One region of the Fictibacillus sp. WQ 8-8 genome, then DNA from elsewhere that is predicted to be linked to it. Evidence: riboswitches for the same ligand, from Rfam matches in the RefSeq annotation. Region 1 holds a riboswitch; each other region holds the start of a gene.
The links. A riboswitch is a leader RNA that binds a small molecule or an ion and turns the genes downstream of it on or off. The one in region 1 is predicted to bind S-adenosylmethionine.

Region 2: another riboswitch for S-adenosylmethionine. It lies ahead of M1K46_RS18245 (sugar ABC transporter substrate-binding protein); the one in region 1 lies ahead of M1K46_RS00225 (methionine ABC transporter ATP-binding protein).
Region 3: another riboswitch for S-adenosylmethionine. It lies ahead of M1K46_RS02140 (alpha/beta hydrolase); the one in region 1 lies ahead of M1K46_RS00225 (methionine ABC transporter ATP-binding protein).
Region 4: another riboswitch for S-adenosylmethionine. It lies ahead of mtnK (S-methyl-5-thioribose kinase); the one in region 1 lies ahead of M1K46_RS00225 (methionine ABC transporter ATP-binding protein).

What each region holds. Positions count from the first base shown of each region.
Region 1 covers NZ_JAMXKG010000001.1:44,353-46,555, forward strand. The annotation lists gene M1K46_RS00225 (methionine ABC transporter ATP-binding protein) at 1-816, opposite strand, end outside; SAM riboswitch class I at 905-1,018, opposite strand; gene M1K46_RS00230 (hypothetical protein) at 1,140-1,442, opposite strand; gene M1K46_RS00235 (anti-sigma factor domain-containing protein) at 1,545-2,203, opposite strand, start outside.
Region 2 covers NZ_JAMXKG010000008.1:173,073-175,275, forward strand. The annotation lists gene M1K46_RS18245 (sugar ABC transporter substrate-binding protein) at 1-1,061, opposite strand, end outside; SAM riboswitch class I at 1,193-1,302, opposite strand; gene M1K46_RS18250 (hypothetical protein) at 1,421-2,128, opposite strand.
Region 3 covers NZ_JAMXKG010000001.1:432,494-434,696, reverse strand. The annotation lists gene M1K46_RS02140 (alpha/beta hydrolase) at 318-1,130, opposite strand; SAM riboswitch class I at 1,273-1,380, opposite strand; gene M1K46_RS02135 (bile acid:sodium symporter family protein) at 1,656-2,203, shown strand, end outside.
Region 4 covers NZ_JAMXKG010000003.1:391,849-394,051, reverse strand. The annotation lists gene M1K46_RS07360 (carbon-nitrogen family hydrolase) at 1-484, shown strand, start outside; SAM riboswitch class I at 577-730, shown strand; gene mtnK (S-methyl-5-thioribose kinase) at 812-2,023, shown strand; gene mtnA (S-methyl-5-thioribose-1-phosphate isomerase) at 2,029-2,203, shown strand, end outside.

The DNA of each region.
Region 1 (2,203 bases):
AACAAAGGTAAGCTGTACAATTTGGCTCTGAGGTTTTTCAGATGCCAGCTGCTTGATCATGTCTGTCGTTTCTTCTGGCTCTGTTACTTGCTTAACAAAATCTTTTGTAATGGACTCTTTAGGTTGCCTGAATACTTCCAAAACCGGCCCTTGTTCCACTATTTTACCGTCTTCCATAACAGCGACCCGATGGCAGATCTTACGGATGACATGCATCTCATGTGTGATAAGAACAATGGTCAAGCCGAGCTTTTGATTGATCTCAACTAATAAATTAAGGATGCTGTCTGTTGTTTTCGGATCAAGGGCTGAAGTCGCCTCGTCACAGAGAAGAACTTTAGGGTTATTGGCCAGTGCACGTGCGATCCCGACTCTTTGCTTCTGTCCTCCACTCAATTGGGAAGGATACGATTCTCCGCGGCCCTCTAGTCCAACAAGTTTAATCAGTTCATCCACCCGCTTCAGGCGCTCTGTTTTCGGCACACCTGCAATCTCAAGTGGAAATGCAATGTTTTCCCTTACTGTTCTGGACCAAAGCAGATTGAAATGCTGAAATATCATGCTGATTTCCTGCCGAGCTTTTCGAAGCTCGTTGTTACTAAGTTTGGAAAGATTTTTTCCCGCAACGTTAACATCTCCGCTCGTCGGTCTTTCCAGCATGTTCAGCATTCGGATCAGTGTACTTTTACCTGCACCACTGTATCCAATAATCCCGAAAATTTCTCCTTGATCTATAGAAAGATCGACATGGTCAACTGCGTTTACAGCTCCGTCTTTCGTCTGAAAAATCTTTTTTACTGCGTCTAATGTTATCAAGAGACCGGATCCCTCACTTTCTGAAAAATAAAAAATGCCCTTCTGCCAGGTCATGAGCAGAAGGGCATAAAAATTTATATGCACCGTCATCTCATCTCCCAAAGCAGTTTGCTTTGCAGGATTTGGCACCTTTTCAAACAGGAAGCTGCTTAACGGTTGCCGGGTTTCATAGGGCCAGTCCCTCCACCACTCGCGATAAGAACGAATTTGTTATTCGTTATATAGTTAGCATTTCTTAACACGTTTCGAATTTTAACATCACCTTTATGGAGTGTCAATCCATAACTCCTGTTTTTTAGATAGAAGGACCCGATTCTTTTGGCTTAGGACTCCAATTTGCATAAAAACAGAAGAGATTCTAACTTAAGCTGTTCTCTGTATGTTCCCGTAAAAGTTACTCTTTTTATCCTGATTAAATCGCTCAGACGCTGCTGGCCTTCAAACACCTCATGCAAATCATCCATCCTGCCTGTAAGCATGGATATCCGTTCTGATCCGTTATACTTATTTACGAAGGAAAAACATAATCGTTCTCCGTCAGCCGTCACACTGGGAGTCTCCGTGCCTATCAGCGGCTGAAGGAAGGCCGTTTTTTGAACCTGTTCCTGCCAAAGAACCCAATCCATAAACATCCCCCTTTTAAAAACATGTATATCTTAATGTTCGGGAGATGGTTGGTGTCTTCCTTGATTTTTCCTTCGACAGTTTATTAAACGTAGTGTCGACTTTTAGCCAGCCTTTTTATGTATTTCTTTATTCATTTGTGCCTTTTTATGATTTTTCTGCAGTTCTTTTTTCCAGTACTTTTTTTCAGGCCGATGAACGGGAGAATTTTTCTGCTCTCTTTTTTCAAGCCTTTTCCCCTTATCCCATTTATGGTTTTCATGTTTATTCTTTTCATGAACATGCTGTTTCGGAGCAGTATTCAAATTAGTATTTTTCTTTGCTTGCTTGTTGTACATCGGCTGTTCGTGATGTTGCTTTGAAGAATGTGGTTTTACTTTTTTTGATTCATTTTTTTCTTTATCTTCAGCTTTACTGCGGCTTTTTCGATCTTCGTGCCTTTTGGTTTTTGGGACAGCACGTTTATTGTTTGGTTCTAGCTTGGGTTCAATCCTTTCTTCTTTGACTTCTTTTTTCGCATGTTCTTTTAGAGAAGAACTATGCAGGGAACTCGTCTTAATCTTTATGGGTTCAAGATTTCTATGATTGCGAAGAATTTTTTCTGAATGGTTTTTTTTAAAGCCGGATTCTTCCGGCTCTTCATGTACAGGTTTTATCTTTCTCTTTAGCTCGGTATAAGACATGTTCTTCACTTCATTAAGAGAAATGTTTTTATCTTTTCGTCTAGCATCCAAGTACATCATATATTTTCCGGATGATACCC
Region 2 (2,203 bases), on a different contig from region 1:
GACTGGCCCCAGCCTTTAATTTCCTTGGACAGGTTGACCATGTTCACACCCTCGTTTGATTTTTGAAGATCCTTTTGTGAAACGAGAGAAGCTTTCAAATCATATTTTTGTGGTGTTTTTTCACCCGCAAGCTTTTTAGCAAGAATTCTCATATCCACTGCCCCAATTAGCTTAGGATCAACAGCAGCCGTGTACTTCCAAGGACTTTCTTTTTGCTGGATTTCTTGAAGGTCTGCATTGGAGACGTCAATTCCGTAAATTTTGATTTCGTTGCGTCCCGCTTCTTTAATCGCACGTGCAGCCCCGATCGCAAAGGCATCCCATGTGGCAAAAATGGCATCAATCTCGCCTTTTTTATGTTTGTTCAGCATGGCCGTCACCGCATTTTGCGTCTGGACCGACGTATCTGCAGAAGCAACGCCAAAGCGTTCTACTTCCTTGATTCCCGGGTTATTCTTCAATGTTTCTTTATAGACGGCGTTGCGTCGCACCATCGGCGGGAACCCGTCTACCCAAAGATAAACGATGTTGGCCTTCCCTTTGTTCTCTTTAACGAGCTGATCGAGAGCCAGCTTGGCAAGGGCTTCATCGTCCTGAGACGTAAGTGTGACACCGCCTACTTTCGCGAGGTTCGGATTGGAATCAAACGTCACCACGTTCTTTCCTTTTTCCCGAAGCTTCTTAATATCGTTTATGGTAGCCGCATCATCACCGTGAGAGATGATAAAACCGTCGTAATTCTCATCAGCCGCCTGGGCAATCGCATCATGGAACTTGGCGGTATCACCGTTTGCTGTGTAGGTATCAACGGTAAAACCAAGTGCCTCTCCTTCCGCTTTAGCACCTGCTAAAAATTGGGCTGTATGATCATCACCGCCGATTTTACGGATAACCTTGATTCGGGCTCCCTGCCCTTTGGCAAACCGCTTCGGTACGTTATCGAACGAAACCTTTTCATGTTTGCCAGCTGATGAAGCGGTATTGCTTTCGGATGAACAGCCCGTTAATAAAAGTGATAAAGCCACCGCGGAGATTGCCGCGCTTTTAATGAATCGTTTCATTTCCCCAACTCCCTTTTTTGTATATCTCTCTTCTCAAGGGGGCACGGAACCAGCGAAATAAGCCCCACCACGTAAAAAAACCTCTCTGGAAAAAGAGAGGTTTCATCGCATATGTATAACGGATTCGTCCTCTCTTATCTCTCAAAACAGACATGCTGTTTTGCTGGAATTAGCACCAATTCCATTACGGAACGGTTGCTGGGCGTCATAGGGCCAGTCCCTCTGCCACTCTTGATAAGAGAATGAATATTTAATTTTTAGAAAATATAGTTATTACTTTAATCTGCGAAAGGGAGAAAGTCAATGGTTTTTTTATCATATAAAAAACCTCTCCACAACGAGAGGTTAATCCACCAGGCTTATCCTCGGATATCCCCGCCAAAGATCACAACGTTCTGCACCTCCGCACCAAACTCCCGGCCATTCCACTTCAGGGTAGTCTGGACATAGCCAAGGCGGTCAGCGTTATATCGGCCGGCGATGTTTTGGTAAGCCAGCAGTTCATACACGCCATTTCGGTCAAAGTCCACCGGGTAAAGACCGCTTAAAGATGAGACAAATCCTTGTATGGGAGCCTTTAATTTTCCATTCGGGTAGTAAATCTCAGACAAGTATTCCTTGTCCTTCGTACTCAAATCGATGATAAATTTTTGCTTCAGGTTGTAGCTGTTCACCTGTGCTTTATATTGGTCCAGATAAAAAACCCTGTACTTCCATTGGTCACTGAATACACCAGAGTCAAAAAGCGGCCCGAACTGCCCTCCTCTGTAGGAAAATACATAGGCGGTGATCATGCCTCCGCTGCCTCCTGTATCCATGACCACCATGATGTCTTCTACCTTGTCACCTGTAAAATCACCGAGAAAAAGGGTTGGATTGTATCCTGAATTTTCTTTAATAGGGATCTGCGTGTACTGGTTGGTCCTGCCGTCCTGAACGACGGCCGCAATGTTCACCCAGTATGGACTATCCGCTGTTTTTTCAGCAGTAAGATACACCGTATCCAGCGAACCGTCTCCGATGACATTCCCTCTTTTCATATCGACTACCTGCCGCTGTCTGTACATGTCGCATCCCTGCCTTCCCCAGTTTCAATAAAACAGTATATGCACCTAAGCCCTGTTTTGGTTTTTATTCAGATC
Region 3 (2,203 bases), 390 kb from region 1:
AAGATTGGTGGTTGGTGTGGGCTCTTTATCATAAAAGACCAAGCCCATTTGCTGTATCTTTCAAAGTGGAAAGAGATTCTGCAGCAGCTTAAAGACCACGAAGGTGCGGATTTTTTTAAAAAAGGAAGATGAAGAAGTGAAAAAATTAGTTGCGGCAGTCATCCTGTTGTTGGGAAGTTTAGTATATGTGTTAGCGCGGCTCACACAAAAAACATTGTATCTGGACAGATTTTCGGTAAATGCGAACAACCCGGTCAGTTTTCATTGGAACACCATCGCTATCAATACAGGTGCCAGGCACCGCTTTTACACAAGTGTCAAAAGCCGGTGCCTGGCACCATCAAATTGGAATCATTTATGAGCCAATCGGAGGTTACAGTGATCAGTTCATTGAAGTGCATGATGGATGAGAAGGTATGGTTGGCGCCTTTAATAAGCTGAATCTTGCTTTTTCCACATGATCTTTTTTGTGTATTCTCAAAGAATTCCCCGCAATAATGGGCTGGAATTTCTTTGTCGTCCGTTCCGTGAACGAGCAGCACATCACCGGAAAACTGTGATAGCTGGTCTAACGGATTGGAATTCTTGAGGGACTGCAGAAATTTTGTGGTCAGGGAATAACCTAAATGATCCACGAATCCTTTAATGAATAGATGGCTATATTCTTCTTCACCCACGATATTTACGATGTCATCAAACGGCCGTCCTACCGCAGACCAGAGGATTAACTGTTTAACCCTTTCGTCACGGGCCGCAGAGTGTACAGCGACTGCTCCTCCAAGGCTATGGCCAAGCAGGGTAATCTGGTCAGAATCAACGTTAGGAAGCTCCAAGGCAAAGCTAACGGCAGCGTATGTTTGGTCGATTAGATCTTCAAAGCTGTTTTCCCCATAATTCCCCTCACTCTCCCCGCAGCCCGAATAATCAAACCGAACTACAACAAATCCGTTCGAAGAAAGCTGCTGTGCCGTTTTAACAAACAATCGGTCCACACCAATCCGGTTGCTTGTAAATCCATGGCAAATAATAACGGCAGGGGATATCTTATTTTTGCTTAGCACGGATTTCGGATAATGCACGGTTGCGGTAAGCCTTTTTCCCTTCCAGTGTATACAGTCGTGTTTTTCCATATCACCAACTCCTCATTTAACGGTTATCATTTAAAATAACTATTCATATCTATTTAGTAGGAATTGATTCGATAAAAAACCCCTTCCTATGTTTATGGAAACATAAGAAGGGGTTGAAGAGACCGAAGAATGATCAACACAATTCTTATCTTCCAAGCAAAGAAGCTTGTTGAAATTGGCACAGTGCTCAAAAAAGAGTCTGTTGCCGAGGTTTCTCAGGGTCAATTCCCTCCACCTCTCTGGATAAGAATATTTAATTTCATTTAATGTAAAATAGAATTTATAGTTTGTCAATTAAAAAATCTGTTTTGGACAGCTATCTCAAATGAGTATGCATACATCCTATGCACCTGGCGGGGAGAGGGATTCAAAAATATACAATAGCCTGCGCCTTTTTTGTAGGGTGCCAGGCACCTGAATTACACAAGTATGTAATTGCGGTGCCTGGCACCGCAAACTTAAATATTTTATAATATAAATTAATATACTATTAGAGTAATAGACTCAGACGGAAGAAGGCTAATCGTGTTAGAAAAGTTAAACCACCAGCTGGAAAGATTTATGCCATTTATTACACCCGCAAGTGTGATCCTTGGAATTTTGCTTACGAGCGAACTAAAGGGTTTGCTTTTTTTAGTTCCTTGGATTTTTGCATTCATGACGTTTTCAGGTAGTTTAGGGTCTAATTTTACCCATCTGCGAAATACACTGTCCCGGCCAGTGCCCATCCTGACAGCACTCATCATCCTGCATATCATAATGCCGATCTGGGCGTGGGGAGTCGGGCACATTGCGTTTTCCTCGGATTCTCTTACCATAACCGGACTCGTATTGGCGATGGTCATACCGTGCGGCGTGACAAGCAGCATCTGGGTATCCATCTATCGGGGGAACAGCACCCTCGCGCTTTCCATTATATTGATTGATACACTAATATCGCCGATCGTTGTTCCTTACAGCCTATCACTGTTTGTCGGAGAAACCGTCTCCATTGATGAATGGTCCATGGTGAATGACTTGTTGATTATGATCGTGATCCCATCTGTCATTGGCATGCTGCTCAATCATTGGAC
Region 4 (2,203 bases), on a different contig from region 1:
CCGAAAAGGTGAGCAGACCGGCGAATACAGTAAACTCCATCTGATCCGGCTAATGCAGGAAGAAAAATATATTGCTCCGGGCTCCCGCAAAGGAAATTTCATGCTGGAAAACGTTCCTGCTGCCGGTGTCATCTGCTATGATATCCGTTTCCCTGAATGGATTCGCGCCCATATTCTTGAAGGCGCCTCTATCCTGTTTGTTCCTGCCGAGTGGCCGGCGCAGCGGCTGAGCCACTGGCGGAACCTGCTAATAACAAGAGCCATTGAGAACCAATGCTACGTTGTGGCATGCAACCGGGTCGGCAGTGATAAGAACAACACGTTCGCAGGTCACACGTTGGTCATTGATCCCTGGGGAGAAATTATTGCAGAGACAGACGGAGAAGAAGAGACCATTTTGTTTGCTGAGGTCGACACTGATCTTGTTGAAGAAGTAAGAAACAGAATCCCTGTGTTTGAAGACAGACGTCCAGAATTTTATTAAAAAAGATTTGACAGACAATGGATAAGATTGTATGATTGCCATTGTAAATTATTATTGCATTCTGTTTTTTCTAACAATTTTATATTTGTTGTCTCTTATCAAGAGCAGGTGGAGGGAATTTGGCCCGATGAAACCCAGCAACCGACCGTAATACCATTGTGAAATGGGGCGTCTATTACTAGAAGCCTGGAGATCCAGTATGGCACGGTGCTAATTCCAGCAAAACTTTGTTTTGCAAGATAAGAGGCGTGGAAACTATACATCCAGGCCTCTTTTCTTACAGAAAAGAGGCCTTTTTACATACAAAATATTCCGGAGGTAGTATAGATGGCAACAACCCTCAAACAATCTTACGAACGACTGAATGAACAAACCGTGGTGGAGCTGGCACAAAAACTCGAACTGTTATCTGATTATCAAAACATTAAAGTCAATGAGATTGGTGACGGTAATCTTAACCTTGTTTTTCGGCTAATCGAAGAAGATACAGGTAAATCCATTATCGTAAAGCAGGCACTTCCCTATGCCAAAGTCGTGGGAGAAAGCTGGCCGCTTACACTGGACAGGGCAAGGATTGAAAGCAGCTCTTTAATAAAATCAGCAGAATTTGCTCCTGAGCATGTTCCAGAAGTTTTTTATACAGACCAGGATCTCGCTCTCACTGTAATGGAAGACTTATCTTCTCACGTGATTCTGCGGAAAGGTCTGATCGAAGGGGTCAAATATCCTCATCTTGCACAGCACATCGGCACATTTATTGCCAAAAGCCTGTTCTATACGAGTGATTTTTACTTGCATCCTTTCGAGAAGAAAGAGCTTGTCCAGACGTTTACAAACCCTGAACTTTGCAAGATTACCGAAGACCTTGTATTTACTGACCCGTTTTATGACATCGACACCAACGATTTTCCTTCCGAGCTGAAGGAGGCCGTTTCCGAACTATGGAGTGATACTCTCCTCAAACAGAGAGCTGCCTCTCTAAAATATAAATTTTTGACGCGTGCAGAGGCTCTGTTGCATGGTGACCTCCATACCGGAAGTATTTTCGTTACCGAAACTTCTACAAAATTAATAGATTCCGAGTTTGCTTATTATGGGCCTCAAGGCTTTGATATCGCCCACTTTTTTGCCAATATTGCATTGAATCATGCCTCACAGTCCTTTCATATCTCTGACTCTCTTAGGCGCGAAGAATATCAGAGCTATTTGCTCAGCGTGATCAAAGACACTTGGGAAACCTTCACTGCCCGTTACAGAGAACTGTGGAAAACAGAGGGTGTAGAGTCTGCAACCAAACTTCCTGGATTTGAGGAAGAGATTTTAAATAGCATTTTTACAGATATGATTGGTTTTGCCGGTTGTGAAGTGATCCGCCGCACGATTGGGCTTGCCCATGTCGAAGATCTTGATTCCATTGAAGACTTCAATGGCCAAATCGAGTTAAAAAAACGTGTGCTGAAGCTTGGAAGCGATTGGGTAAAGAACGCTGAGAGCATAAAAAATATCGATGAATTTATCACATACATCAGGAGTGTTTAATGATTATGAGTACGACAGAAACCTGGATTTCATCACTGAGATATAAAGGGGATCATCTTCTGCTGCTTGATCAGCAGCAGCTTCCCCGCCATACCGTCTACATTAATGTTACGACAATTGAACAAGTGTGGGATTGCATAAAAAAATTGCAAGTGCGAGGCGCACCTGCCATTGGAATCG